2 regions of the Vibrio sp. WZ-1 genome follow, and region 2 is predicted to be linked to the other one. Evidence: riboswitches for the same ligand, from Rfam matches in the RefSeq annotation. Region 2 holds a riboswitch; the other holds the start of a gene.
What was found. A riboswitch is a leader RNA that binds a small molecule or an ion and turns the genes downstream of it on or off. The one in region 2 is predicted to bind lysine.
Positions count from the first base shown of each region.

Region 1 (8,026 bases), on a different contig from region 2:
ACATCAAAAGCGCATACGGCAGTTAAGATTGAGCAGAACTACAAGAACCCTGTAGTGTATGTGAACAATGCTTCGCGAGCGGTTGGTGTATGTACTTCATTGTTGTCTGATGAACTTCGTCCTGCATTTGTAGAAAAGTTGGATGAAGATTACGTTCGCGTTCGTGATCAGCACAATCGTAAAAAGCCACGTACTAAACCTGTCACTTTAGAAGCAGCACGAGCGAACAAAGTCGCGATTGATTGGGATAAGTACACACCTCCTGCTCCTGCGAAGCCGGGTATCCATATTTTTGATGACTTTGAAGTGTCTACTTTGCGTAAGTACATCGACTGGACGCCTTTCTTTATGACTTGGTCGTTAGTCGGCAAGTATCCAACAATCTTTGACCATGAAGAAGTGGGTGAAGAGGCTCAACGCCTGTACAAAGATGCTAACGAACTACTAGATCGTGTTGAGCATGAAGGGTTACTCAAAGCACGCGGTATGTGTGGTCTGTTCCCTGCCGCGAGTGTCGGTGATGATATTGAAGTTTACACTGACGAATCGCGTACAGAAGTGGCAAAAGTACTGCATAACTTGCGTCAGCAAACAGAGAAACCAAAAGGCTTCAACTACTGCTTGTCTGATTATGTTGCACCAAAAGAGTCTGGTAAGCACGATTGGGTTGGTGCTTTTGCAGTAACTGGCGGTATTGGTGAACGTGAACTTGCTGATGAGTACAAAGCGCAAGGTGATGATTACAATGCCATCATGATTCAAGCAGTAGCGGATCGTCTGGCGGAAGCATTCGCCGAGTATTTACATGAGCGTGTGCGTAAAGAGATTTGGGGTTACGCTGCTGATGAAGAGTTGTCGAATGAAGAATTGATTCGTGAGAAATACCAAGGCATTCGACCAGCTCCGGGTTACCCAGCATGTCCAGAGCATACTGAAAAAGGGCCGCTTTGGGAGCTAATGAATGTTGAAGAAAACATTGGCATGTCACTAACATCGAGCTATGCGATGTATCCAGGAGCGTCCGTATCGGGTTGGTACTTCTCACATCCAGATTCTCGTTACTTTGCGATCGCACAGATCCAAGAGGATCAGCTGCAAAGTTATGCTGATCGTAAAGGTTGGGATCGGATCGAAGCGGAGAAGTGGTTGGGTCCAAACATTAACGGCTAACTAGACCATTTAGAAACTAAAAGGGCTGCCATGTGCAGCCCTTGTTTATTGGTGAATTAAAGCATTTTTATTGCTCAAATAATTCAGTATGCAGTTTTTGGATCGCTTGGCGAGATACGGACTCGTGGACAAGGAAACACAGGTTATGAGGGCTTGCTCCGTAACAGATCATACGTAGGTTGAAGTCTTCTAGCGTGCCAAATACTTGCTTCGCATAGCCTTTGCTTTCACTCATGTTGTTACCAATCAGAGCGACGAGGCATAGGTCGTGTTCCACTTCTACTTTACACAGTTCTTCAAGCTCTTCACGTGCCGCTTGTGGCAATTGAGGAGCACCGCCAGACGTGTCTGTTTGATCGAGAGTGAGTGACACACTGATTTCAGATGTGGTGATTAGATCAACAGAGATTTTGTGCTTCGCTAGGATCTCAAATACTTTAGCTAAGAAGCCGTACGCGTGGAACATGTTAGCACTGCGTAGAGTTACCATAGTTTGGTTACAGCGCAGGGCAAGTGCTCGGAATAAAGGTGAACTTTCTACTTGGTGGCGGATCCATGTGCCGCCTTTTTCCGGCTCTTTAGACGACCCAACGAAAACAGGGATATCGTGACGAAGTGCCGGAACTAGTGTTGAAGGGTGCAGGATCTTTGCCCCGAAGTTTGCCATCTCTGATGCTTCGCTAAAGCTGATCTCTGGAATCGGTGCTGCTTTTGAGGCGATACGTGGGTCTGTGGTGTAAATGCCCGGAACGTCGGTCCAAATCTCTAGACCTGCTGCTTTCACACCTTCTGCAATCAATGCTGCACTGTAGTCACTGCCGCCACGACCAAGAGTAGTGGTGTTACCTTCTTCATCTGAGCCAATAAAGCCTTGAGTGATAACCACGTATTCTTGGCAAAGTGGAACCAACTTTTCTTGGGCGAGTTGCGAAATTGTCGCGATACTTGGTTCAGCTCGACCAAAGTTTCCATCGGTTTTTAATACGTCGCGAATATCAAAACGAGTCGCGTTTACGCCACGCTCACGCATTAATTGTGTAAGGATGTGAGTCGACATTAATTCGCCACAAGCGACCAAATGGTCGGTTAGTTTGGTGCTAGCTTGGATAGAGGCTGCTTCCGCTAAGCTAGTGACAGTATCTAGAATGGCATAAACTTCTGTCGCGGCTTCGGTTGCATTATCGAGTTGGGACAGAATGGATTCATGAATATCTGCTAATTTCTGCAGTACTTCCGCACGATGTTCTTGGTCTTGGACACCGTTTGCCAGTTCAACCAAAAGGTTGGTGACACCTGAGCAAGCGCTGCTGACGACAAGACGAGTATTTGGGTTGTTTTCTATGATGGTGGAGCAACGGCTCATTGCCTCAAAGTTGGCAACACTGGTTCCACCGAATTTCGCTACGTTAAATGCGCTCACTGCGTTCTCCCACGACTTCCTAAAAAAATAACAACAATTAATAATTGGTTGCCCAACACATCCAATGTTTGGTGAGGAAAGGAACAGAGCAAATAGAGAGGTAGTTAGAATGTAATTTAAAATTTACCCTCAGAAGCTCTTCATCAAACGGCGCTGATGACAGTTGATGGGACTCAACCCAAGTCAACCGACAAGTCAAATCCTGCAACTTTGACTTACCTCGGCACTACTCCCCCTGAGTGATTGGTATTGGAATTGCGGCTCCACAAATCACCTGCCTGGGCAGTGCTCCTCTTCTGCATAAAGCTTAAACATTGAACGGTTTTGCTGTCACATTGTCAACCAATATCTCAACCATTATGAAAGTTTTTATTAACGAATTTGTGACAGTGGTTTGACCTCTATACTTAGGGCTAATTGCCGATAGAGGAAAAATCTATTAGGGTGAAAAGTTCGATACCTGAGCCAACCTTTTGAATAGATCTTTTATAACGCTCAGAATGAATGACTGCAATCAAGGAGCTGACATGCCGATCCAAAGCTTTATTCCCCCACACCGTATTTTGATGGGGCCTGGTCCCTCTGATACTCCACCTCAGGTTTTACAAGCGCTAAGCCGTCCAACAGTTGGTCATCTAGACCCGCTTTTTATTGCAATGATGGATGAGCTAAAACAGTTGCTTAAATATGCTTTCCAAACTGAAAACGAGTTCACCATCGCAGTATCTGCACCAGGTAGTGCGGGTATGGAAACGTGCTTCGTCAATTTGATCGAAAAGGGCGACAAAGTCATTGTCTGCCGTAATGGTGTTTTCGGTGAACGTATGCGTGAAAATGTGGTTCGTGCTGGTGGTGAAGCGCTTATCGTCGATGATGAGTGGGGCACGCCTGTATCGGTCGATAAAGTTGAAGAAGCGTTAAAGCAGAACCCTGATGCTAAGATTCTTGCTTTTGTTCATGCTGAAACATCGACGGGCGCGGTAAGTGATGCTCAAGCCTTGGGTAAACTCGCGAAGCAATATGGTTTGTTATCGATCGTCGATGCCGTGACCTCGCTTGGTGGTGTGCCCCTTAAAGTCGATGAGTGGCAGTTAGATGCTGTGTATTCTGGCAGCCAAAAATGTTTGTCGTGTGTACCTGGCTTATCTCCAGTCACACTTTCTCCTGCAGCCATTGAGAAGATTCAATCTAGGACGACACCGGTTCAAAGCTGGTTCTTGGATCAAAGTCTAGTGTTAGGTTATTGGAGTGGACAAGGTAAGCGCAGCTACCACCACACAGCGCCGGTGAACAGTTTGTATGCCCTGCATGAAGCTCTACTTATCCTTAAGAATGAAGGTTTAGAAAATGCGTGGGCGCGTCACCAGTTAATGCATGAGAAGCTCAAAGCTGGTCTACAAAAACTTGGTTTTGAATTCGTGGTAGAAGAAGAGTATCGACTACCGCAATTGAACGCGATTTATGTCCCTGAAGGAATTGATGAAGCAAAAGTGCGTAATCATTTACTTGAAACTTACAACTTAGAAATCGGTGCCGGTCTTGGTGCTCTGGCTGGCAAAGCATGGCGAATTGGTTTGATGGGTTATGGTGCTCGACCTGAAAACGTGGCTTTGTGTTTGCGAGCTTTAGAAGAGTCGCTAACTGAATAAATCGCCTCGGTATGAGATAAAGAAAAGCGAAGGTTATTCCTTCGCTTTTTTGTGTTTATTGCTTAGTACCAGACGTTGGTGTTGGTGAGGCTGAGATAGCCTGAGAAGGAGGCTGGTAATTGACGCTACTGAAATCAATTTTAGGGAACAAGAACTGCGCTTCTGCACGAATTTGTTCAGATTTACTTGTGTCATCCAACCCTTGATATGCCAGTATCAGATTGTTGTAAAACGCTGGTCGTGGCTTGTCTTTAATGATCTCCAATGACCAATCAATGTAAGGCTGAATTAAGGTTGGATCTTGCTTGTATAAGCCGATGTTTAAGAAGGTGCTGTACACATCCCAATCGAAACGATCTTTCCAGACCACTGGGTTCGTCACCTGATTCAAGATATCCGGATTGGTTGGACGCGTGGTTTCAAACTTGGTTAAGACGTAGTTGGTGTGCAATGCGCTAACCATATAGAAAGTAAACACGGCTGGAATGACGAGGCTACAAACTCGCAATAAACTTTTGGTTACTTTGCTAAACGGAGCTTGGCGGTAACGAGAAACTCGTTGGTCGACCCAATAAAGCAGAATCACAAAGATCAGCCAATGCACCAATGAATGATAGAAGGGGTATTCTAATTGCGAGTGCAGCACGATTGGAATAAACAGTGCCAGCAGTGCTAAGCGAGTACCACGTTTGGCTTGGTAGATGCGATATAGCACTAACGTCATTGCCAAAAAGATACCCAAAATTGGCAACAGTCCACCTTCTACTGCCCAATACAATAGCTCATTGTGCGGATGGTCCATAGACGGTAAACCTGCAGGGTAGTTGTCATTCAGTGCATGTTGGTGTGCAGTGTACAACATGTATTCCGATTCAAACTTACCGTAACCGTACCCAGTAAATGGCTTCTCAATTACCATATCCAATGTTTGTGGGAAGGTATATGCACGTGGTGATTCCATGTTCACCTTTTCGCTGGCTAATCCGTTACCGTCAGGAAAGGCGATTTGCATGATTACAATTGACAAGACTAAGCCCGTAGCCATCGCTATTGCCCAGCGAGTGAATCTCGCTTTAGTAGCAAAGCGGTACATGTATGGTATGACAAGTAAGATGGCGATGATGGAAGCCAACCAGCCCGTTCGTGATGCTAATGCAACAATAAGCGGAAGAGTCAGTACAGGTACAGCATAAAGTAGGTAAATATCGCTTAGTTTTCGTGAATATTTATAAGGTTGTCGAACAATCAGGTAACTTGCGATAACTAAGCCAGTAGCAAGAAAGCTCGCCATGACATTGGGTTGTTGGAAAATACCATAAGGTCGGTTAGCTATCGTGTCGTATCCGAATATATTTCCCGGCTTAAGGTAAAGATATTGGACTAAGCCGAAAATCGCCTCTATAACAACGGCGAGAACAATAAGCCACAACAAACGTTGGCGGTGCTTGTTACTAAAATGGAACTGCTGCAGTAGCACAAAGAACAGCATGCCGCACCAAAGACCAATCAGTTTATTGGCTGCAAGCGCACTATCTGCACTCGGATAGAGGATTGGCAGCGTCATGATGATACAGCTAATCAATAGACCAATCGTTAATTTGGAATACCGCAATACACGGTTGGTTGCAAGTTGGTAGCAACCAATGCCAAGTGCAAAGCTGAACGCAATCCAAGTGGTTGCGTTGAAAGACAGCGCAAGACCAGAGCCTCCTGGATTTGGCATAAAGAAGTGCATCGCCAGCAGAAAAAGTCCTGCTAGCGCGATGAGAAACTTGCGATTAAGAGGAACTTGTACTTTACCTGGAGAAAGCTTGGTTCCACTGACGTGTATAGTAGCCATAGTTATTGTGTTGTTTTGAATGAAAAAGACCAGCAATGGCTGGTCTTTGTACTTTACCTGTTTTTTTTACTTCAATATAGGTTTGAGGAAGCGAGCTGTGTGCGAACCTTCGATCTGAGACACATCTTCCGGTGTTCCTTGCGCGATGATATCTCCACCTCCTTGGCCACCTTCCGGTCCTAAGTCGATAATCCAGTCTGCTGTTTTTATCACATCGAGGTTATGTTCAATGACGACAACGGTATTTCCGTGGTTGCGCAGACGATGTAATACAGTCAATAGTTGTTGGATATCGTGGAAATGCAGACCTGTTGTCGGCTCATCCAAAATGTACAAGGTTTTTCCGGTATCACGCTTAGACAGTTCTCTTGCCAGTTTTACGCGCTGAGCTTCACCACCAGAGAGAGTGGTTGCGGCTTGTCCTAAACGAATGTAAGACAAACCAACGTCCATTAACGTTTGCAGTTTACGAGCAATGGCAGGCACTGGGTCGAAGAAGGTACGGGCGTCTTCTACCGTCATCTCCAGCACTTCATCAATAGTTTTGCCTTTGTAACGTACTTCAAGTGTTTCGCGGTTGTAGCGCTTACCTTTACATACATCACAAGGCACGTAGACGTCTGGTAGGAAGTGCATTTCAACTTTGATTACGCCATCACCCTGACATGCCTCACAGCGACCACCACGTACGTTAAAGCTAAAGCGACCTGGTTTGTATCCACGAGAACGAGACTCTTGTGTGCCTGCGAACAGTTCACGAATTGGAGTAAAGATACCCGTATAAGTCGCTGGGTTTGAACGTGGCGTACGACCGATAGGGCTTTGGTTAATATCGATAACTTTATCGAAGTGCTCCAGACCCTTGATTGATTTGTATGGTGAAGGATGCGCTGTCGTTGCACCGTTCAACTGAGTATGAGCAATCTTAAAAAAGGTATCGTTGATCAGGGTTGATTTACCTGAGCCTGATACGCCCGTAATACAGCTAAACAAGCCCACAGGAATCGATAGGTCAACATTCTTTAGGTTGTTGCCGGTCGCTCCAAGTAACTCAACGGTTTTCTTGGGATCGCGTGGTGTACGTTCTTTTGGTACTGCAATCTCTTTCGCACCACTTAGGTACTGACCTGTCAGAGAGTTCGGGTTGGCGATGATATCTTCCATCGTACCTTCCGCAACTACGTTACCACCGTGTACTCCAGCACCAGGGCCGATATCGATCACGTGGTCTGCACAACGAATCGCATCTTCATCGTGCTCAACTACTAATACTGTATTGCCTAGATCTCGCAGGTGGGTCAACGTTTTCAATAGACGTTCGTTGTCACGCTGGTGGAGACCAATCGATGGTTCATCCAGAACGTACATTACCCCTACTAGACCTGCACCAATCTGACTTGCTAAGCGAATACGTTGCGCTTCACCACCCGAGAGGGTTTCAGCACTGCGTGATAAATTTAGGTAGTTCAAACCAACGTTAACTAAGAATTGCAGGCGGTCATTGATTTCTTTCATCACTTTTTCAGCGATTTGGGCACGTTGACCTTCTAGTTTTAAGGAGTGAAAAAACTCCAATGCATCGGCAATACTGAGTTCAACAATCTCTGGCAATGTTGTATCGGCGATAAACACATTACGAGCTTCAAGGCGCAGACGCGTACCGCCACAGCTTGAACAAGATTTAGTAGAGATGTATTTCGCAAGCTCTTCACGTACTGAGTTAGATTCGGTATCGCGGTAACGGCGCTCAAGTGTATTCAGGATCCCTTCGAAAGGATGACGCTTAACGCGAATGTCACCACGATCGTTGATGTATTTGAATTCAACTTCAGTACGCCCAGAACCTTTTAGAATGACGTCTTGGGTTTTCTTCGCTAAGGAATTAAACGGAACATTAAGATCAAAACCATAGTGTTCTGCTAGTGAAGACAACATTTGGAAGTAGTA
Region 1 covers NZ_JBQEQR010000052.1:5,112-13,137, forward strand. Annotated here, with positions in the region: gene metH (methionine synthase) at 1-1,170, shown strand, start outside; gene lysC (lysine-sensitive aspartokinase 3) at 1,238-2,590, opposite strand; lysine riboswitch at 2,716-2,894, opposite strand; gene ACTS60_RS03645 (pyridoxal-phosphate-dependent aminotransferase family protein) at 3,118-4,239, shown strand; gene ACTS60_RS03650 (PglL family O-oligosaccharyltransferase) at 4,295-6,079, opposite strand; gene uvrA (excinuclease ABC subunit UvrA) at 6,146-8,026, opposite strand, start outside.
Region 1: it holds a riboswitch for lysine, as region 2 does, so the genes downstream of both, lysC (lysine-sensitive aspartokinase 3) here and tet(35) (tetracycline efflux Na+/H+ antiporter family transporter Tet(35)) in region 2, are expected to answer to the same signal.

Region 2 (8,026 bases):
GATCAATTACCGGATCTAAGCTTTATGGAAGGTGAATAAGTAGCCTGAAAGAAAAAAATAGACTGCAAACGTTTGCTATAATTGCTTTTATTGCTGCTTTTATAACAGCGGTATAGAATCCGTTCTCCTTTTCATCCCTTATTCAGACAAACAATATGAAATTTCCTGGACAACGCAAATCGAAGCATTATTTTCCGGTTCATGCTCGCGACCCTTTGGTCAGTCAAGCACAAGAAAGCAAGAAAATGACGCGTACTCACATTATCGGTATTGATCAGACGTTGGTAGATATCGAAGCTAAAGTTACCACGGATGTAATCGAAAAATATGGTTTGAGTAAGGGACACTCACTGGTAATTGATGATGCAACTGCAGAAGCGCTTTACCAGCAACTAAAAGAAGAGAACCTGATTACTAATGAGTATGCAGGTGGCACGATCGGCAACACACTACACAACTATTCTGTGTTAGCGGATGACCGTTCTACACTTTTAGGCGTGATGAGTCAGGATATTAAAATTGGTAGCTATGGTTACCGCTACCTATGTAATACATCTAGCCGCATGGACTTAAACTACCTACAAGGGGTAGAAGGTGCAATTGGCCGTTGTTTTGCTCTTATTACTGAAGACGGTGAGCGTACTTTCGCAATTAGCGAAGGTCAGATGAACCAACTTCATCCAGATAATATTCCAGAGAAGATCTTCAAGAGTGCCTCAGCGCTTGTTCTTACTGCGTATCTAGTTCGTTGCAAAGAAGGTGATCCAATGCCTGAAGCAACCATGCGTGCTATTGAATACGCGAAGAAACATGATGTACCAGTGGTATTAACACTAGGTACTAAGTTCGTAATTCAAGATGACCCAACATTCTGGCAAGAGTTTATTCGCGATAACGTATCTGTTGTAGCAATGAATGAAGATGAAGCAGAAGCTCTAACTGGTGAATCTGATCCATTGGCAGCGTCTGATAAAACGTTGGATTGGGCAGATCTAGTATTATGTACAGCAGGTCCAGTTGGGTTATTTATGGCGGGTTATACAGAAGATGACGCTAAGCGAGAAACTTCTTTGCCATTACTTCCGGGTTCTATTGCTGAATTTAACCGTTACGAATTTAGTCGCCCAGCGAAAAAGGATGCGAGTGTAAACCCAATTAAAGTTTATTCTCATATTTCCCCTTATATGGGCGGTCCTGAGAAAATTAAAAACACCAATGGTGCTGGTGATGCTGCATTGTCTGCTGTGCTTCATGATATGGCGGCAAATAAGTACCACAAAGAGAATGTGCCAAACTCAAGCAAGCATGCTCATCAGTTTTTAACATATTCTTCGTTTTCTCAAGTGTGTAAATACGCTAACCGAGCAAGCTATGAAGTGCTAGTACAGCATTCTCCTCGTTTATCTCGCGGACTACCTGAGCGAGAAGACAGTCTTGAAGAGGCTTACTGGGAGCGTTAACCCAGGCATTTCACGGTGAATTTATAAAGGCGCATGTTTTTATGCGTCTTTTTTATTTGAGCCTATCGAAGAGATCTGATGTATACGAGATAAAAAAAAGGCTCCTGAATGGAGCCTTTTAAGTATGACTTAATGTCTAGATTAGATTAGGAAATCATCTAGTGATTTACCAGCGTCTAATTGCTCTTGAATTGCAGAAGGTGTACGACCTTGGCCTGTCCAAGTTTTCTCTTCGCCAGTTGTATCTACATATTTGTATTTAGCTGGGCGAGGAGCGCGCTTAGATTTAGTTTTTGTTTTTGTTTCGCCTGATAGCGCGCTAATTAGTGCATTAACGTCGATACCATCTTGGGCAATTTGTTCTGCAATTGCTGCTAGTTTTGCTTCTTGCTCTGCTTGTGCAGCGCGATCAGCTTCTTCTGCTTCTTTGCGTTCTTGAACTACGGTAGTTAGTTTATCTAGTGCTTCTTCAAGTTGCTCTAGAGTTAGCTCACGTGAAAATGCACGAAGGCTACGAATATTTAGAAGTGTTTTTGTCAGCTCAGACATAACTGTTCCTATTCTTTAAGTAGGGTGTTTGGTAATAATAATGCTAGTGATTAATTAAAACAAACAAAATAATAGAAATATTAAACTCTAATATTTAACGTCATCTTACCGACGTTGGCAAACAATAAATAGTTTTTTTCAATCAAAGTTCAATATTGGAGCGTACTGTTTAATATAAGTTCAAACTTATTTGGTCAGGTAAGCATTATTGGCTGTAATACTAAGCAGAAATGGCTCTAATCTTAAAGTCGTGTATCTATTCCTTGGGTGAAGGTGCGCTATATGACCGATAGAATTTAAATATGGGATATGAGAGTTACTCTTATTTGGGATCTTGCTTACTGATAAATATTATGAACTTAAATGCAGAGCGTAGAGGCTAGTCTGTATAGGCTAACTTTAATTTATTTAATTAATGTGATTGCAGTTGCGTAATCCATGTTTCAGTTACATTTCATTTATAAATCATTGTGACGATTATTTATCGATTTAATTTAGTTTGATGTGTTGCATTGGTGGTCTTCATGAGTACAATGGCAATTACCTGATGCAATATTGCAGACAATATGTTGTTAATTTGTACAATTAATGGTTAATTGTTTGTTGTTGCCGTAGAGGCGCAGTCTCGAAGAGTAGCTATTATTGGGGTGATACCAATGAATAATAGTGGAAGGCGAAGATTGCCGAAGTAAGTGGCCTATCGAAACCACTTGCTGGGGTTGTATCCGAAAGGAACAACACTGCCATAGTATATAAACATTAAACTATGGAGCGCTACTGTAGGGTTGGGTGGAGTGTTCGCTTCCCTGTCGCTAAGTTCAACATGAGCACGTACCGTATGCTACGTGACTTGTCTGCAGTAGATCTCTAGCCAAACTTTGGTTTTTGAAGATCATGAATTTAATAGATTTTGCACATTCTCCTGTTTCGTTATTACCGCCTATTGTTGCTTTGACACTGGCGATTCTAACTCGACGCGTATTAGTTTCTCTTGGTGTAGGTATCGTACTTGGTGCGATTCTACTTAATGATTGGTCTATCGGTAACACGGTAGGTTATGTTAGCTCTCAAGTTTCTTCTGTCTTTATTGAAGACGGTGGTATTAATACTTGGAACATGAGCATTGTTGGCTTCCTAATCCTTTTAGGTATGACAACAGCACTGTTAACACTTTCTGGTGGTACGCGCGCTTTTGCGGAATGGGCGCAAACTCGAGTAAAAAGTAAACGCGGCTCTAAACTTCTTGCAGCCTTCCTTGGCGTATTCATTTTTGTCGACGATTACTTTAATAGTCTTGCCGTTGGTGCGATCTCTCGCCCAGTGACCGACCGTTTCTACGTCTCTCGCGCCAAGCTTGCGTACATCCTTGACTCAACCGCTGCACCAATGTGTGTGATCATGCCAGCTTCTAGCTGGGGTGCGTACATTATTACGATTATCGGTGGTATCTTGGTGTCACACGGTATCACGGAGTACTCAGCGCTTGGTGCTTATGTACGCCTTATCCCAATGAACTTCTACGCTGTCTTTGCGCTACTAATGGTATTTGCAGTTGCGTGGTTTGGTCTTGATATTGGCAAGATGCGTGACCATGAAATCGCAGCATCTCAAGGCCGTGGTTTTGACAAAGATAAAGAAAACGATACTCAAGAAGCTCACGAGCTTAACGAAGAGCTAGATATTCGTGAAAGCGAGAAGGGCAAAGTTTCTGATCTAGTGCTTCCAATCGTAACGCTTATCGTTGCTACTATCGCATCTATGCTTTACACCGGTGGTCAAGCACTAGCTGCGGACGGTAAAGAGTTTGCTCTTCTAGGTGCGTTTGAGAACACCGATGTTGGTATGTCTTTAATCTACGGTAGCTTGCTTGGCCTGGCTGTAGCACTGTTTACTGTGTTTAAACAAGGCATTCCAATGGTAGAGATTGGTCGCACACTTTGGATTGGTGCTAAATCGATGTTTGGTGCGATCCTAATTCTTGTATTCGCATGGACTATCGGCTCTGTTATCGGTGACATGAAGACGGGTTCTTACCTATCGACAATGGCGCAAGGTAACATTAACCCTCATTGGCTGCCGGTTATCCTATTCTTGCTTTCTGGTCTAATGGCATTCTCAACAGGTACTTCATGGGGTACGTTCGGGATCATGCTTCCAATTGCGGGTGATATGGCTGGCGCAACAGACGTAGCACTAATGCTGCCAATGTTAAGTGCTGTTCTGGCTGGTGCTGTATTCGGTGACCACTGTTCACCTATCTCAGATACCACAATTCTGTCATCGACTGGCGCACGTTGTAACCACATTGATCACGTATCAACGCAGTTGCCTTATGCGCTTTCGGTAGCACTTGTTTCATGTGTGGGCTTTATTGTTCTGGGTATGACAGCGTCTATTGCGTTCTCGTTTATTGCAGCATCAATTACGTTTGTGATTGTATGTGCAGTACTATCTTGGATCTCTAAGTCTAAAATGGCGTCATGCCAAAACGCTTAGCGCATTGAATGTAGCTTATTAAAAGAGGAAGCTCCGCCGAGGTCAGGCGGAGCTTTTTTTTAACGCGATATATAGGTGAGGGGGGCTATCGCGTTTTTGGGGTAACAGTTAGAGAAAAGTAGTGCTGTAAAATACACCTCAACTTACTTAAACAATATTGGTTATTAAGCAAGGGCTATGCCGGATTTAAGTCTATGATTTTATTATAGCTAGAATGGCAGTTATCTTGGCTTTTTGCTAAGTAACTGAAAGTGTGGATTACGTGTGTTACACAGTGTTACGTTACACTTTATACGTGTAAGTTATATTTCTTGATGAGACGATATAAGGTGGTTCTGGAAATACCAAGTTGCCTTGCAGCAGCGCTCATATTATGTTTGTTATCTTCAATAGCTTGAAGCAGGAACTCTAAGTCAATTTGTTCGCTATTCGGCAGGATTTCTCTATCTTTGCTATTTAATCCCAGATCAGCTTCTAAGATTGTGCCATCTTCACTCATTACAATAGCTCGCTGAATGACATTTCTCAGTTCGCGTACATTACCTGGCCATGAATGCGCCATTAATTTATCTTCAGCTTTTTTTGATATCTCGAATTCTTCTCCATTTTGCAGCTGATTTAAAAAATGCTGTGCTAATAACAAAATGTCATGACCACGACGTCTGACAGGAGGGACGGAGAGCGGAAGGATGTTTAGACGATAAAAGAGATCCTCTCGAAAGTTCCCCCTTACCACTTCACTTTTTAAATCCACGTGGCTAGCAGCGATAATACGACAATCAACGTTTAAGCATTTGTCCCCACCTAACTTTTGAATTTGCTTACTTTCCAAAAAGTGCAATAAATGTATTTGCGAATCAGGTGGCATATCGCCTATTTCGTCTAGAAAAAGCGTTCCCTTATTTGCTCTTTCGACAAATCCAGTGCGATCATGGATTGCGCCAGTGAAGGCGCCTTTCGTGTGTCCGAACAGCTCCGAAGCTACAAGACCTGAAGGTATAGCCCCGCAGTTGACCGAGACAAAAGGGTGTTTATGTCGTGACGAAAGTTCGTGAATTATGTGCGCACAGAGTCCTTTACCGACGCCTGTCTCGCCGTGAATCAGCACCTCAGCATCGCTTTTGGCGTATTTAGCGATGTTGGTGCGTAACTCGTTAATGCATGAGCTTTCTCCGATCAAAAGCTGAAGTTGTGGATGCTGGTCAGCAGTGGTCTGCTTAACTCCCACTTTGCGAATTTTCATTAATATTATTTCTTCCGATGCCCCATAAGAAGGATAGTCAGGATTAACTGTCTCAGGGATGATTCTTGTTCTCAAATGTGAGATTGATGTGTGGTTCTTCGGTTCAAATTTAGAATGCTGGCTTTTGGGGCGCAGGCCTACATGATTCCATAAGTTCGTAGTGTTATGACGTAATTTGATATCACTCTAAAAGTTATGTTGAAATTAATTGCTTTAAAAACAGTGCTTTAAAATGTATTTTACCAAAAGTGTAATTTATGTATTGAAAAATATAGGAAGCTTAGTTAGTGTGGTTGTTAACGAAGCAATTCAATCGAGTTTAAATAAGTATGCGTAATTTTGTAATGAACATTCATCACCATCATCACCCAGCCTAGTCTTTCGGGAGATGCACGCATACCCGGGAGATAGGAAACTCCCGGAGGTGAAAATCAAAGTGAAAACAGATTTCAAACCCTCGGGAGACCAGATTCTTCCGAGGGTTTTTTAGTTTTACTGATTTATAAATTATTCAAATTATCGAATCTTGCACAGGGACAAAGCAATGCAAACACAACGCTTAAGAATCGCAATTCAGAAAAAAGGCCGCCTAAGTAAAGAGAGCCAAGCTCTACTGAAGAAGTGTGGCGTGAAATTCAACGTAATGGGTGAGCGTCTAGTGGTTCACTCAGAGAACATGCCAATTGATTTGCTTTTGGTTCGTGACGACGACATCCCTGGTCTGATTATGGATGGCGTAGTTGACCTAGGCTTTATCGGTGAAAATGAATTAGAAGAAGTTCGTTTAGATCGTAAAGCGTTGGGTGAACCATATGAATTTGTTCAACTTCGACGTCTTGATTTCGGTGGTTGCCGTTTGTCTATCGCGATTGACAAAGACGAAGAGTACAACGGTCCTCAAGACTTAGCTGGCAAACGTATCGCCACTACTTATCCTCAACTTTTAAAAGCTTACATGGATGAAGTAGGTGTTCCATTTTCAACTTGTATGCTGACAGGCTCTGTAGAAGTCGCACCTCGTGCGGGTCTGGCTGATGCTATCGCTGACTTGGTTTCTACGGGGGCAACATTAGAGGCGAATGGGTTGAAGGAAGCTGAAGTTATTTTCAAATCCAAAGCGACTCTAATTCAACGCAAAGGCGAGTTTGATGCAGACAAAGTCGCGCTAATCGAAAAGCTGCTGACGCGTATGCAAGGCGTGCAGCAAGCGAAAGAGTCTAAATACATCATGCTACATGCACCAGCTGAGAAGCTAGACCAAATTAAATCTCTGCTTCCTGGTGCGGAAGACCCGACTGTATTACCTCTGTCTGCTGACAAGCAAAAAGTTGCGGTTCATTTGGTAAGTACTGAAAACCTGTTCTGGGAAACCATGGAACAACTAAAAGAACTGGGTGCAAGCTCAATTCTAGTACTACCAATTGAAAAAATGATGGAGTAATCGCAATGAGAACAGTTGTATGGCAATCGCTGAGTGAAACTCAACAAGACTCGATTCTAGAACGTCCTGCAATCGCAGAAGGTGCTAACATCACTGCTGCGGTTTCTGAAGTAATCGCAAAAGTCCGCAAAGAGGGTGATGCTGCGTTATTGGAGCTGACTGAGAAGTTTGACCGTGTGAAGCCGGAGTCCATTCGTGTATCGGCTCAAGAAATCGATGAAGCGTCATCGCGCCTTTCAGAAAATATGAAGAGCGCATTAGAGCAAGCGTATGAAAACATCACTAAGTTTCACAAAGCGCAGAAGCCACAACCAATCAAAGTTGAAACTCAACCGGGTGTAGTGTGTGAGCAGGTAACACGCCCAATTCAAAAAGTGGGTTTGTACATTCCCGGCGGTAGTGCGCCATTGCCATCGACTGTTTTGATGCTTGGTGTCCCTGCAAAAATTGCAGGCTGTCGTAAAGTGGTGCTTTGTTCTCCACCACCAATAGCTGACGAGATCCTTTATGTAGCAAAACTGTGTGGCATTGATGAAGTGTACAACGTCGGTGGTGGTCAAGCCGTTGCTGCAATGGCTTATGGAACAGAAACCGTATCTAAAGTTGATAAGATCTTTGGCCCTGGTAATGCTTACGTAACAGAAGCGAAGCGTCAGGTAAGCAACGATTTTCGTGGCGCAGCGATTGATATGCCAGCAGGCCCATCGGAAGTGCTAGTGATTGCCGATGAAACGGCAGACCCAGATTTCATTGCAGCAGATCTTCTAAGCCAAGCAGAGCACGGACCAGACTCTCAAGTGGTTTTGGTGACCCCTTCTCCGGTGATTGCGGATCAAG
Region 2 covers NZ_JBQEQR010000085.1:271,045-279,070, forward strand. Annotated here, with positions in the region: gene ACTS60_RS21970 (hypothetical protein) at 1-39, shown strand, start outside; gene ACTS60_RS21975 (inosine/guanosine kinase) at 156-1,460, shown strand; gene ACTS60_RS21980 (H-NS family histone-like protein) at 1,602-2,009, opposite strand; lysine riboswitch at 2,614-2,794, shown strand; gene tet(35) (tetracycline efflux Na+/H+ antiporter family transporter Tet(35)) at 2,904-4,505, shown strand; gene ACTS60_RS21990 (sigma-54 interaction domain-containing protein) at 4,795-5,748, opposite strand; His leader region at 6,101-6,239, shown strand; gene hisG (ATP phosphoribosyltransferase) at 6,293-7,189, shown strand; gene hisD (histidinol dehydrogenase) at 7,195-8,026, shown strand, end outside.